DNA from 3 places in the Vibrio sp. NH-UV-68 genome. Region 1 is predicted to be linked to each of the others. Evidence: riboswitches for the same ligand, from Rfam matches in the RefSeq annotation. Region 1 holds a riboswitch; each other region holds the start of a gene.

Evidence for each region. Region 1 has a riboswitch for thiamine pyrophosphate ahead of thiD (bifunctional hydroxymethylpyrimidine kinase/phosphomethylpyrimidine kinase). Riboswitches for the same ligand answer to the same signal wherever they lie in the genome.
Region 2: linked by a shared signal. The riboswitch ahead of thiB (thiamine ABC transporter substrate binding subunit) and the one ahead of thiD (bifunctional hydroxymethylpyrimidine kinase/phosphomethylpyrimidine kinase) in region 1 are both predicted to bind thiamine pyrophosphate.
Region 3: linked by a shared signal. The riboswitch ahead of thiC (phosphomethylpyrimidine synthase ThiC) and the one ahead of thiD (bifunctional hydroxymethylpyrimidine kinase/phosphomethylpyrimidine kinase) in region 1 are both predicted to bind thiamine pyrophosphate.

What each region holds. Positions count from the first base shown of each region.
Region 1 covers NZ_CP134976.1:220,319-224,656, reverse strand. The annotation lists gene ViNHUV68_RS15480 (alkaline phosphatase PhoX) at 1-899, shown strand, start outside; gene ViNHUV68_RS15475 (hypothetical protein) at 1,290-1,442, shown strand; gene ViNHUV68_RS15470 (LysR family transcriptional regulator) at 1,502-2,392, opposite strand; TPP riboswitch at 2,525-2,623, shown strand; gene thiD (bifunctional hydroxymethylpyrimidine kinase/phosphomethylpyrimidine kinase) at 2,717-3,547, shown strand; gene ViNHUV68_RS15460 (sensor domain-containing diguanylate cyclase) at 3,682-4,338, shown strand, end outside.
Region 2 covers NZ_CP134975.1:2,792,736-2,797,073, forward strand. The annotation lists gene thiP (thiamine/thiamine pyrophosphate ABC transporter permease ThiP) at 1-1,337, opposite strand, end outside; gene thiB (thiamine ABC transporter substrate binding subunit) at 1,347-2,354, opposite strand; TPP riboswitch at 2,403-2,524, opposite strand; gene ViNHUV68_RS12730 (flavin prenyltransferase UbiX) at 2,584-3,213, opposite strand; gene mpl (UDP-N-acetylmuramate:L-alanyl-gamma-D-glutamyl-meso-diaminopimelate ligase) at 3,225-4,338, opposite strand, start outside.
Region 3 covers NZ_CP134975.1:3,102,987-3,107,324, reverse strand. The annotation lists rRNA gene ViNHUV68_RS14290 (23S ribosomal RNA) at 1-288, shown strand, start outside; rRNA gene rrf (5S ribosomal RNA) at 377-493, shown strand; tRNA gene ViNHUV68_RS14280 (tRNA-Asp) at 576-652, shown strand; tRNA gene ViNHUV68_RS14275 (tRNA-Trp) at 708-784, shown strand; gene crcB (fluoride efflux transporter CrcB) at 1,384-1,767, shown strand; TPP riboswitch at 1,836-1,934, shown strand; gene thiC (phosphomethylpyrimidine synthase ThiC) at 2,060-4,000, shown strand; gene ViNHUV68_RS14260 (thiamine phosphate synthase) at 4,000-4,338, shown strand, end outside.

The DNA.
Region 1 (4,338 bases):
TGGTCTATCTGGGTGACGACGAGCGTGGAGAGCATTTGTATAAGTTTGTCTCGAAAGGCAAATACAAGCCGAGTGATGACGCTGCAAATCGGCGTTTGTTAGAAGAGGGAACCCTTTACGTTGCCAAATTTGAAATAGATGACAACGAGCTTAAGGGACAAGGCCAATGGTTGGAACTCACTTATGGCAAAAATGGCCTAACCAAAGAGAACGGCTTTAACAGCCAAGCTGAGGTGATGATCTTTGCTCGTCGTGCGGCGACTCAGGTGGGAGCAACCACCATGGATCGTCCAGAATGGGTCGCCGTTCATCCCGATAACCAGCATGTATTTTGTACTCTGACCAACAATAAACACCGTGGTGTCAAAGAGGGACAGCCGGTTGGTGGCCCAAACCCGCGTAAAGAGAACCACTACGGGCAAATAGTACGTTGGCTACCAAGCAATGGCGATCACAGCAAAGATAGTTTTGATTGGGATCTCTACCTAATTGCAGGAAACCCACAGGTTCACCAAGGCAGTTTGTACGCTGGTAGTGACAATATTAATCAAAACAATATGTTTAACAGTCCTGATGGCATTGGCTTTGATAAAGCGGGTCGCTTATGGATTCAAACCGATGGTAATTACTCGAATAAGGGCGACTTTGCCGGTCAAGGAAACAACCAAATGCTATGTGGTGATCCGATGACGGGAGAGGTTCGCCGTTTTCTAACCGGGCCGATAGCGTGTGAAATCACGGGTTTAACCTTCTCACCCGATTACAAAACGATGTTTGTTGGTGTGCAGCACCCAGGAGAAAAAGGTGCCCCTTCGCACTTCCCAGCAGGCGGTGACAGCAAACCTCGTTCGACGATTATGGCGATCACTCGTCAAGATGGTGGCGTAATTGGTGCTTAGTATCATGAGGTAATAGTTTGATGAGTGGGGCCTTGTGCCCCATTTTTTGCGTTTCACAACAAAACATTGCTTTGTTATGCGTTAACTCGCATAAATTTTGTGATCTTTTATCGATTAACTACGCTAGATGGTTGCGTCGTCTAAACGCTGTCACTATATTAATAAGGTATCCAAATAACTTCAAAGGTGTAGAGAACCAAGTAAACTCCCAGAGTGAATACGAACCTATTAAGCGCAATTGACACACACATCCTAACGAGCAATTCGTTAATCGTGCATCGAACAACGTATAAGAACACGTATTTTCAACGGCCTTTTGCTTTATCATTCTCAATGCTCTCACCTGCGAGTTATCGATACATTATTTGATAACCCAGAAGGAGATTGATTATGGTGTCACTAGGTATAATCGTGTTAGCTTTCTTCGTATTTATGTGTTGCTGGGTTGCACAGCATGGCCTCCCTGTCTTTGGCATGAAGTTGGATGAAGCAGATCTACTGCTTATCTCTGAGATGTCAGGTGAAGGCGTCCTTGAAGCATAAATAACAGTACTGTTAACGAAAAAGGAGCTGAGAAGGCTCCTTTTTTGATCGCGAAAGTATTATTGATTCAACTGTTGAGTAATCACCTGTTTGACGGTTTCAAAGCGTGCAGGCAGCTTGCGGTGGCGTTTAGTTAATAAATACAGCGTTTCGACAACCTCAATATTTGGCTGGTAAAGCGCGATAGAGTCTTTCTCGGCAAAGGTTTCAAATGCACTTCGCGGCAGTACCGTAAAGCCGTGACCTTTGGCGACCGGAAGTAAAATTTGGCTCAATTGGTTAATGTAGCCCTTGATCGGCAATAGGTTAATGTTGATGGTTTCAAGCGCCTGTTCACCACAACGAGAAAAAAACAGTGATAAGTAGTGCTCGGCGTCTGGGTGGCGAATCAAGCCTATCTGCTTTAGTGTCTCTTCCGTTAGAGAGTCTGTGGCGTACTGTTTAGGTAACATCAGGCACAGCGGCTCTTGACCAATGCGTTGCGAATCGACTCTCGGATCGGAGGGTTCACGTGTGACTATCCCCGAATCAATATCACCGTTAATGACATCGGCCAGTATCTTGTGATGTGGCGCGGCTTCTAAGTGGGTAATGAGCAGTGGACATTTACATTGTAAATCGAGCAGGTGTGGATAAAGCAACAGTGCCAGCGACCCAGAGCACGAAAGAGTAATACTGCCCGCGCAAGGGTCATCTTGATTGAGTGACATCAGCATTTGCTGCTGTTGTGACTCAAGTTCGGTTGCGTATTGATAGACGATTTTTCCCGCTTCGGTAATTTCAAAACTTTTGTTGTGACGCTCAATGAGAGGATGACCACATGTTTCCTCAAGCTTTTTAATGTGCTGACTGACTCCAGGCTGAGTCATAAACAGTTTATCGGCGGTTTTAGTAAAGTGCCCCGTATCGATTAAAGTCACAAAGGTTTTCAGCCAGGTCGGATTAAGCATACTGCATACCTATAACGAAAAATTATCTTAGATAGTTTAAGTGATAACTAAAATTTTAGGTAGTGGTGTTTATGCTACTGTGCGACAAGCAATTTTGCTCTACCCATCAATCCAAATTGCTGTTACTGTTTGCGTTCATAGTCGGGGAGCCTATTTGGGCTGAGATCGTAATCGAGACCCGTTGAACCTGATTCAGTTAGCACTGACGTAGGGAACTATTTTCATCGTGCCTTTCTTTGGGTTCGATGGCCTTACTTAATACCGGAGAGATCAAATTTCTCGGTCATCAAGCAAGGGTTCCTACGTCTTGTTGTAGGAGCTTATATGCCGCATTTACAAGACACGCCACCTATTGTATTAACCATTGCTGGTTCAGACAGTGGAGGCGGCGCTGGAATTCAAGCTGATATCAAAGCCATTTCAGCCACCGGCAGCTATGCTTGCTCGGTGATCACCGCCATTACCTCACAAAATACTCAGGGTGTGAGCGCTATTCATCCCGTGCCCACTGAGCATGTTGCGAGTCAACTTGATGCGGTATTTTCTGATTTACAGGTTACTGCGGTGAAAGTGGGTATGCTGGCCGATGCTGATATCATCCGCGTTGTTGCAAAAAAAATTCGTCAGTATCAGCCTCAATGGCTGGTGGTTGATCCTGTTATGGTTGCCACCAGTGGTGATCTGCTATTGCAGCGCAGCGCCATTGAGAGTTTAAAAAACGAGCTGATACCGCTCGCAGACTTAATTATGCCGAATCTACCTGAAGCGGCAGCATTGATCGGGGCTAACACGCCAACCAATGAAGACCAAATGGGGGCGCTAATAGAGCCACTTCGCGCCCTTCAGGCCCGAGCGGTGCTACTTAAGGGAGGACACTTAGATCAAACCTCCGATAGTAATGATTTACTTGTGACCAATCATCACAGTGAGTTGATCCGATCTCAACGGGTAGTGACCATCAATACCCATGGCACAGGTTGCACGCTCTCCGCTGCCATCGCGTCCTATCTGGCCCAGGGGCATCGATTGCATAAAGCCGTCTGTTTAGCAAAGCAATATCTGACTCAAGCGTTAACTCATGCTGATGAGCTTGACGTTGGCCGGGGACATGGTCCTGTGCATCACTTTTTTACGGGGCATTCTCATGTGCGTTAAGCCAAATACGTTGTCTTTACAAATGTATTCCGAGTTTGACCTTGCTATTAATAGTGGAATAATCGTTGTCCTATCTCAACATATACTCTTTTAGGTGCTAGTATCTAACCATAAAGTCTTAAGAGATCAATTGAATGCAGGGGCCACAAAAGCCACATAATGAAGCGCAAAGAGTAGAGGCGCTGAAACGACTCAATATTCTAGATACGAAACCAGAAGAACGTTTTGATCGATTGACGCGCTTGGCGAGACGTTTTTTTGATGTGCCTGTTGCTGTCGTGAGTTTGATTGATAGTGACAGGCAGTGGTTTAAATCTTGTGATGGGATAGATGTCAAAGAGACCTCACGAGAAGTTTCATTCTGTGGCCATGCCATTTTGGGTAATGAGCCGCTGATTGTTCCTAATACTCTCAAGGATACACGGTTTTGCGACAATCCATTGGTAACGGGGGAGTTCGGTGTGCAATTTTACGCTGGGGTCCCGCTGATGTATCAAAACGGCTATCAGCTTGGCACCTTGTGTATCTTCGATACCAAACCGCGTCAGCTTAGCCAAGAGCAAATTATTGATCTGATTGATTTAGCCAAAATAGCTGAAAACGAGCTTTCTGCCAGCTTAACGGCAACAACCGATACACTGACTCACATTTCTAATCGCAGAGGTTTCGATTTGCTCGCCCCCAAGGCGATGGAACACTGTTTGGTTGGTGGGTTAGCGGTCTCGTTGGCATTTTTCGACTTAGATAACTTTAAGCAAGTTAATGACACACTCGGTCATGCCGCAGGTGAT
Region 2 (4,338 bases), on a different replicon from region 1:
ACCACTTTAAAACGCTGCCAACCTTTAAGGCCTAAACTCGCGCATAAGTACTGATAATGTTGCTCTATATGTAACATAGGTTGAGCAAGGGTTTTTATCACATATGGCAAGCCCATTAACGCATTGACCGCAACGACCACAACAAACGCTAGACTGAACACATCGGTTACCGTGCGCAGCAGCAAAAAGAGCCCAGTAGAGACCACCAACCCTGGCGTAACCAATATGATCGTTGCCATTAACTCAATATGATCAGCACTTTTATGCCGTCGATTGAGTCTTAAACGGCGACTGGTTAACAAAATCGCATAACCACTGACGACCGCAATCACACTAGCCAACGTCGCCACTTTCAATGAAGCCAGTAATGCCGACCAAAAACGACTGTCCACAAACACGGTCAGCGCTTTGCTATTGAAACCACTGAGTACCACCATCAATAGCGGGGGTAACACCAATAACATCGCCAAACCGATCCAGCTCCAGTCCCAGCATTTCATGTAGCCACTGTCTCTCACTAACCGGATGTTCTTTGCTTGCGAGCCCACCGCTGTCGCCATCGGTTTGGCTAAGCGCTGAATCGTTAACGCCATGATCGCGCACAACAGCATTTGCCACAGCGCCAATAACGCCCCTGTTTGGAGATCAAAATCAAACTTAATCGCTTGATAAATGGCCAGCTCTATCGTGGTCGATTTGGGGCCGCCGCCTAATGCCATTACGGTGGCAAAACTGGTGAAACACAACATAAACACCAAGCCACAAACATGCGGAAGCTGCTGACGCAGTCTCGGCCACTCTACCCAACGGAATTTTTGCCACGCGCTCATGCCAAGGTGCGCGCACAACTTATGTTGTTCAAGGGGAATCGTATCTAAGGCTTGCAGTAACAGTCGCGTCGCATACGGCAAGTTAAAAAAAACATGCGCGAGCAAAATACCGTTGAGGCCGTAGATAGAAAATGGCAGCGCTATGTCGAGGCTATTCAGCCATGAAGCGAGCAAGCCACTGTTACCATAAATAGCCAGCAGACCAAAAACACCGACCAACACTGGCAGCACTAACGTAGTCGCAAACAGTTTAAGCAGCAGTGACTTGCCGAAAAACGCTCGCCTCGACAGTGCGTGAGCAACGGGAATCGCGAGCCCTACGCTAAGTAGTGTCGAAACAAAAGATTGGTAGAAACTAAACTTGGTGACGTGGCGGTAATAGGGATCGTTCCAGACACTCATCACATCAAGCGTTGGCGCTTGTATTAGTAGAGCAGCGAATGCGGATACAACAAAGGCCGCGATAATCATCGCGACCCATAAACCGACTTTAGGAATGGTATACAAAAGACACCTTTAGAAAGTCAGTGCGTTTTGCCATTCGCGAATCCAAGCTTTGCGGTTTTGCGCCACCTCATCCGCCGAGAAAGCAAGTGATTTGCTAGGCACAGTCAGAGTATCAAATCCTTGTGGCAATTTAACGTCGGTAACAGGGTACATCCAGTTGCCAGTTGGCATCGCCGATTGGAAGGCATCACTGAGAATAAACGCCATAAACTGATCGGCCAGTTTGTCATTTTGAGTACTTTTCACCTTGGCCGCGACCTCTACCTGAGTGTAGTGACCTTCGGCAAAGTTAGCCGCTGCAAACTTTGCGTCATTCTCTGCAATCAAATGATAAGCGGGCGATGTGGTGTAAGACAAAACCAAATCCGACTCACCAGCAAGGAACATTGAGTAGGCTTCTGACCAACCTTTGGTGACAGTCACCGTCTTGTTGGCTAACTCTTGCCAAGCTTGCGGCGCGGCCTCACCGTAAACCGATTTAATCCACAACATAAGCCCTTGTCCAGGCGTTGAGGTGCGCGGATCTTGGTAGATCACTTTCAAATCGTCACGAGACTCAATCAACTGTTTAAGGCTGGTTGGTGGGTTAGCCAGTTTCTCTTTGTTGTATACAAAAGCAAAATAGCCAAAGTCGTAAGGTACGAACGTTTGGTCATCCCACCCATTAGGCAGCGTCACCGTACTGGTATCGACGGTATGTGTCGTTAGTAGCCCGGTTTGTTTCGCTTCTGCCATCAGGTTGTTATCTAGGCCCAACACGATATCGGCTTTACTGTTACTGCCTTCCAAACGTAAACGATTAAGAATCGAGACGCCATCATCGAGCGCGACAAAGTTAACGTCACAACCACATTGCGCTTCAAACGCTTTTTCAATCGTCGGACCTGGGCCCCACTCTGCGGCAAACGAGTCATAGGTGTACACCGTTAAGGTGTCATTCGCCGCTTGGGCGGAAAAAGAGGTGATCAATGCAACGGCAAGGCTGCTGATAGAAATAGGGGTTAGAGTGTAGTTCACTGCTCGCGCTCTCCTTGTGTGAGCGGCACAGGCTTGAGGGACAGTAACTTGGTGTCCATACTCAATTCCTACGCCAGCATTATCTGGTTCAGGTACACGGGTCCCAAGCAAAGCCTGATCTCAGCCACCAGCCAATAAAGATTGACTCGGTAGCTCCCCGATGAGTTACGCTCAGATTGTAATAGTTATCAGACTCAATAGCCATCCCCTAATAGTTGGAGGTGCAGCTTTAAATATGACGGGGATCATAGCCCCAACGTGGAACGAGCCCTTGCTCAATACCCAAGTGATCGAGAATGCGCGCCACCATAAAGTCAACTAAATCGTCAATCGACGTTGGCTGATGATAAAAACCTGGCGCAGCTGGCATAATAGTGACGCCAAGCTGCGACAGCTTATGCATATTCTCGAGGTGGAGGGTTGAAAATGGTGTCTCACGTACGACCAACAGCAGCTGGCCACGCTCTTTGATCACCACATCGGCGGCACGCTCAATAAGGTTGTCCGACATACCGTGAGCAATCGCAGCGACACTGCCTGCCGAACAAGGACAAACCACCATCTGCTTTGGTGCCGCCGAGCCCGAGGCAACCGGAGAGAACCAATCATCTTTACCACACACCACCAGTTTGTCTGGCGCGCAATTAAGCTGTTTTACTAGCGCTTGCTGCGCAGCTTGTGGGTTAGCTGGCAACTTTAGCTCTTGCTCAGTCGCCAACACCACGCGCGCGGCTGAAGAAATCAGCAGATAAACTTGATAATCGGCGGCGAGCAAACACTCTAGCAAACGCAGACCGTAAGGAGCGCCGGATGCGCCAGTAAAAGCTAAGGTGATGGCTTTAGGTTTGTTGTTACTCATAGTTACTCGGTTCAGTTGGCGAGTTTCGCCAATAATTTGCTGTGAATACCTTCGAAGCCGCCATTACTCATCACCAACACTTTATCACCCGGTTGCGCACTGGCAACAATGTCGGCCACCAGTTGATCAATGTCATGCGCAACTTGGGCGGGTTGATAACACTGCTCAGCAACATCGGCAACAGACCAATCGATATTATTCGGTTGATAGAGAAACACGCGATCAGCTTTGGCCAATGACGCGGCTAACGTATCTTTGTGCACACCACGTTTCATGGTTGCACTGCGCGGTTCAAGTACCGCGATAATTTTATCCTTGCCGACCTTGTTACGTAAACCACCTAAAGTCAGTTCAATCGCAGTGGGGTGATGAGCAAAATCATCATAAACGGTCACACCGTTAACCTGCCCTTTTAACTCTAGTCGGCGCTTGGTATTAATAAAGCTTGCCAGCGATTGACAGGCGAGGTCGGGGGTAACGCCAACATGGCGCGCCGCTGCAATCGCCATCAAAGCATTATCGACATTGTGATCGCCGACTAAATCCCAACCGACTTGACCCACTTTTTTGCCCTGGAACAAAACATCAAATTTAGATCCATCACGCTCAAGCTTTTCAGCCTGCCAATCACCGCCTAAACCACTGAATTCGGTTTCGCTCCAGCAACCACGAGCTAAAACATCGCTAAGCGCCTGATCTTGCTTGGGAGCGAGAATACGACCATTACTTGGTACAGTGCGAACTAAATGATGGAACTGACGCTTAATGGCTTCAAGATCATCAAAAATATCGGCATGATCGAACTCAAGATTATTCATCACCAAGGTACGAGGGTGATAATGAACAAACTTAGAACGCTTATCGAAAAAAGCGCTGTCATATTCATCGGCTTCGACCACAAAAAACATACTCTCGCCCAAACGTGCCGAGACTCCGAAGTTACCCAACACGCCACCAACAAGAAATCCAGGTTGATAACCACACGCCTCGAGGATCCACGCCAGCATACTTGATGTGGTGGTTTTACCATGTGTCCCTGATACGGCAAGCACCCAACGATCATGGAGTAAAAACTCCTGCAGCCACTGTGGGCCTGAGGTATAGCGCAAATTGGTATTAAGCACA
Region 3 (4,338 bases), on a different replicon from region 1:
TGCCGTGGGCGTTGGAAGATTGAAGGGGGCTGCTCCTAGTACGAGAGGACCGGAGTGGACGAACCTCTGGTGTTCGGGTTGTCACGCCAGTGGCATTGCCCGGTAGCTAAGTTCGGAATCGATAAGCGCTGAAAGCATCTAAGCGCGAAGCGAGCCCTGAGATGAGTCTTCCCTGGCACTTTAAGTGTCCTAAAGGGTTGTTCAAGACTAGAACGTTGATAGGCAGGGTGTGTAAGTGCTGCGAGGCATTGAGCTAACCTGTACTAATTGCCCGTGAGGCTTAACCATACAACACCCAAAGGGTTTTGATTGGACTCAAAGCAAGAATATTGAATGTGTGACGAACTTTTACAGCTTTCCGAATTTTAAGAATTTGCTTGGCGACCATAGCGATTTGGACCCACCTGATTTCCATGCCGAACTCAGAAGTGAAACGAATTAGCGCCGATGGTAGTGTGGGGTCTCCCCATGTGAGAGTAGGACATCGCCAGGCTTTAATTTAGTTTTTAGATTTAAGCCTTTTAATTAAGATTATATCTAGAAGCAAAACTTAGACTTAAGTGTCTAACCATTGCGGAGCGGTAGTTCAGTTGGTTAGAATACCGGCCTGTCACGCCGGGGGTCGCGGGTTCGAGTCCCGTCCGCTCCGCCAGATTTCAAGACCTCGCTTTTGCGAGGTTTTTTTGAATCTATAGAATTTAAAATTTAGGGGTGTAGCTCCAATTGGCAGAGCAGCGGATTCCAAATCCGCGTGTTGGGAGTTCGAATCTCTCCACCCCTGCCATCATTAAGAAGCCTCAGTCGTAAGACTGGGGCTTTTTTACATCTGCCGTTTGGATTAGTTTACTGTAATACTCAATTGGCAGAGCAGCGGATCCCGCCAATACCGAAAATCATCGCGTGTTGGGAGTTCGAATCTCTCCACCCCTGCCATCATTAAGAAGCCTCAGTCGTAAGACTGGGGCTTTTTTACATCTGCCGTTTGGATTAGTTTACTGTAATACTCAATTGGCAGAGCAGCGGATCCCGCCAATACCAAAAATCATCGCGTGTTAGGAGTTCGAATCTCTCCACCCCTGCCATATTTCCCTTTTGGTGTAGAAAGCCTCAGCTTCGGTTGAGGTTTTTGTTATCTAGCGCCAACAAAGATAGGTACTTTCGGATTTCCGCCCCAAACTGTCATCAGAATCACGTCATACTGCTTTCCAAAACTTGTACCGGTTCATATCCAGTAGGGGTGATGATTTTTATGTTCAAGGTTGATTTACGTGACAGCTGTAACTTTTTTAAAGTAATCCTGTTGATGGGACGATATTGCTGAATTTTTTGTCGAAAATTCACTCATTATCGGTAGAATCATGTCATCACTTTTAGGAGAGACTAATGGGTCAATTTTCAATATTGAGCTTTATTGCTCTGGGTGGGGCTTTTGGCGCATGTTCTCGTTACCTAATTTCCGAGTTGTGCGTTCAGTTATTCGGCCGGGGCTTTCCATATGGAACGCTCGCCGTTAACGTTATTGGCTCTTTTGTTATGGGTCTACTGGTCGCTGCATTTGAAAATGAGATCCTTGCTCCTGAGCCATGGCGGCAAATTATCGGCTTAGGTTTTCTCGGCGCACTAACGACATTTTCCACTTTTTCTATGGATAATGTTCTGCTTATGCAGCAAGGTGCCTTTGTTAAAATGGGGCTAAACATACTATTAAATGTCTTTTTGAGTATTTCTGCTGCTTGGATTGGCTTTCAACTTTTGATCAAAAGCTAACCAGTTATCACATCTGACTATTTTTAGAACTTACGGCTTGGTTTAACCAAGCCGTTTTTATATACTGATTTCACTTGTCGGAGTGCCTAAAGGCTGAGACCGTTAATTCGGGATCCGTTGAACCTGATCAGATTAGTATCTGCGAAGGGAACGAGAGAAGATATCTCCATCAGCATCATGCTGATCGTCTATCCAAAATTGATTTAGGGTTCTTCCCTATTTTCGATTCCTCTTGTCGCATCTTTCCGCCAAGCATTTTTATCCAAAATTATTCATAATAAGGAAAAATGCTATGTCGAGTCGCAAGCAAGCGAGACTGGAAGCAAAACAATTCATTGATACTCTATCGGTACAGCCGTACCCAAATTCAAAAAAAATCTACGTCGAAGGAAGTCGTGCTGATATTCGTGTACCGATGCGCGAAATCACTCTCGCTGACAGTTTAGTCGGTGGCACAAAAGATAACCCAAGCTTCGAGCCAAACGAGCCTGTACGTGTTTATGATACCTCGGGTTCATACACAGACCCTGATTACTCTATCGACCTCTACAGTGGCTTACCTAAGCTTAGAGAGGGTTGGATTGAAGAGCGAGCAGATACTGAGATCCTTGATGATGTTAGCTCTGTATACACAAAAGAAAGGTTGGAAGACGAGACGCTTGATGACCTGCGCTATGGCAATCTACCCCATATACGACGTGCTAAGGCTGGCCAGTGTGTCACTCAACTCCATTACGCACGTAAAGGTGTTATCACGCCAGAGATGGAATATATCGCGCTACGTGAAAATATGGGCCGAGCTAAATATCGCGACGAGGTATTAAACCAACAGCATCCAGGGCACAGCTTTGGTGCTAACCTACCTAAAGACATTACTGCTGAATTTGTTCGACAAGAAGTCGCACAAGGTCGGGCAATTATTCCTTCCAATATTAACCACCCTGAGTCCGAACCAATGATTATTGGCCGGAACTTCTTAGTCAAAGTGAACGCCAATATTGGTAACTCGTCGGTATCGTCGTCAATTGAAGAAGAAGTGGAGAAATTGGTTTGGGCAACGCGTTGGGGTGGCGATACCGTAATGGATTTGTCGACCGGGCGTCATATTCACGAAACTCGAGAATGGATACTGCGGAACAGTCCAGTGCCAATTGGGACGGTTCCTATGTATCAAGCACTAGAAAAGGTTAACGGTGTCGCTGAGGACCTTAATTGGCAAGTGATGCGAGATACGTTGATTGAGCAAGCTGAGCAAGGGGTAGATTACTTTACTATTCACGCAGGGTTATTGTTACGTTATGTGCCAATGACGGCGAAACGTGTCACTGGCATCGTTTCTCGCGGTGGTTCAATCATCGCTAAATGGTGTTTGGCCCATCATCAGGAAAGTTTCCTATATACTAACTTCCGTGAAATTTGCGAAATCTGTGCTAAGTACGATGTAGCACTTTCTCTCGGTGATGGACTGCGTCCGGGTTCAGTTGCCGATGCTAACGATGAAGCGCAGTTTGCAGAGTTACGTACTTTAGGTGAATTGACTAAGATCGCTTGGGAATACGATGTACAGGTCATCATTGAAGGCCCTGGCCATGTACCTATGCATATGATCAAAGAGAATATGGAGGTGCAACTTGAGCATTGTCATGAAGCGCCTTTCTATACCCTTGGTCCTTTGACCACTGATATCGCTCCTGGTTATGACCACATTACTTCCGGGATCGGCGCTGCAATGATCGGTTGGTACGGTTGTGCGATGCTTTGTTATGTCACACCTAAAGAGCACTTGGGGCTACCGAACAAAGAAGATGTAAAGACCGGTTTGATTACTTATAAGCTTGCAGCACATGCCGCTGACTTAGCCAAGGGCCATCCTGGTTCACAAGTGCGTGATAATGCACTGTCTAAAGCTCGCTTTGAATTTAGGTGGGAAGACCAGTTTAACCTTGCCCTTGACCCTGAAACTGCGCGAGCTTTCCATGATGAGACCTTGCCACAGGAGTCAGGTAAGGTCGCTCATTTCTGCTCAATGTGTGGTCCCAAGTTTTGCTCGATGAAAATATCACAAGAGGTGCGAGAGTACGCCAAAGATACTGAGCAAGTTGCTGCAGACCATGCTGTATCTATCAAGATGTTGGATGACCCGCTTGAAGGTATGCGTCAGAAATCACAAGAATTTCTCGCTACGGGTTCAGAACTATATCACCCAGCTGTGACGGCTCAAGTGGAGGAGTGATGACTAAAATCCTTATTCCTGCTGATTGTATCGAGCTTACAGGTATTGTTCAGCAATGCTTATTACGAGCGAATCAACAAGGATTTATAGTCGATGGTATTGAGTTGGGCGTAAGTCCAACTCATACCATTTTAGTCGCTAAGCACAATGGCACTATTGGTTTGGTGGCAGATCTGTATACAGATTTGGCTCCTTGTGAAAGCCAAGACTATTTATCCTCTTACGTCCTTAGCTATAACAGTACTATTCCGTTGTCGCATTGCTCCGAGCAAGCGATAAACACAGTGTGTTTAGCTGTTCGAGACGGTAACCGTTACCTAGATATCTGGCATCATCCA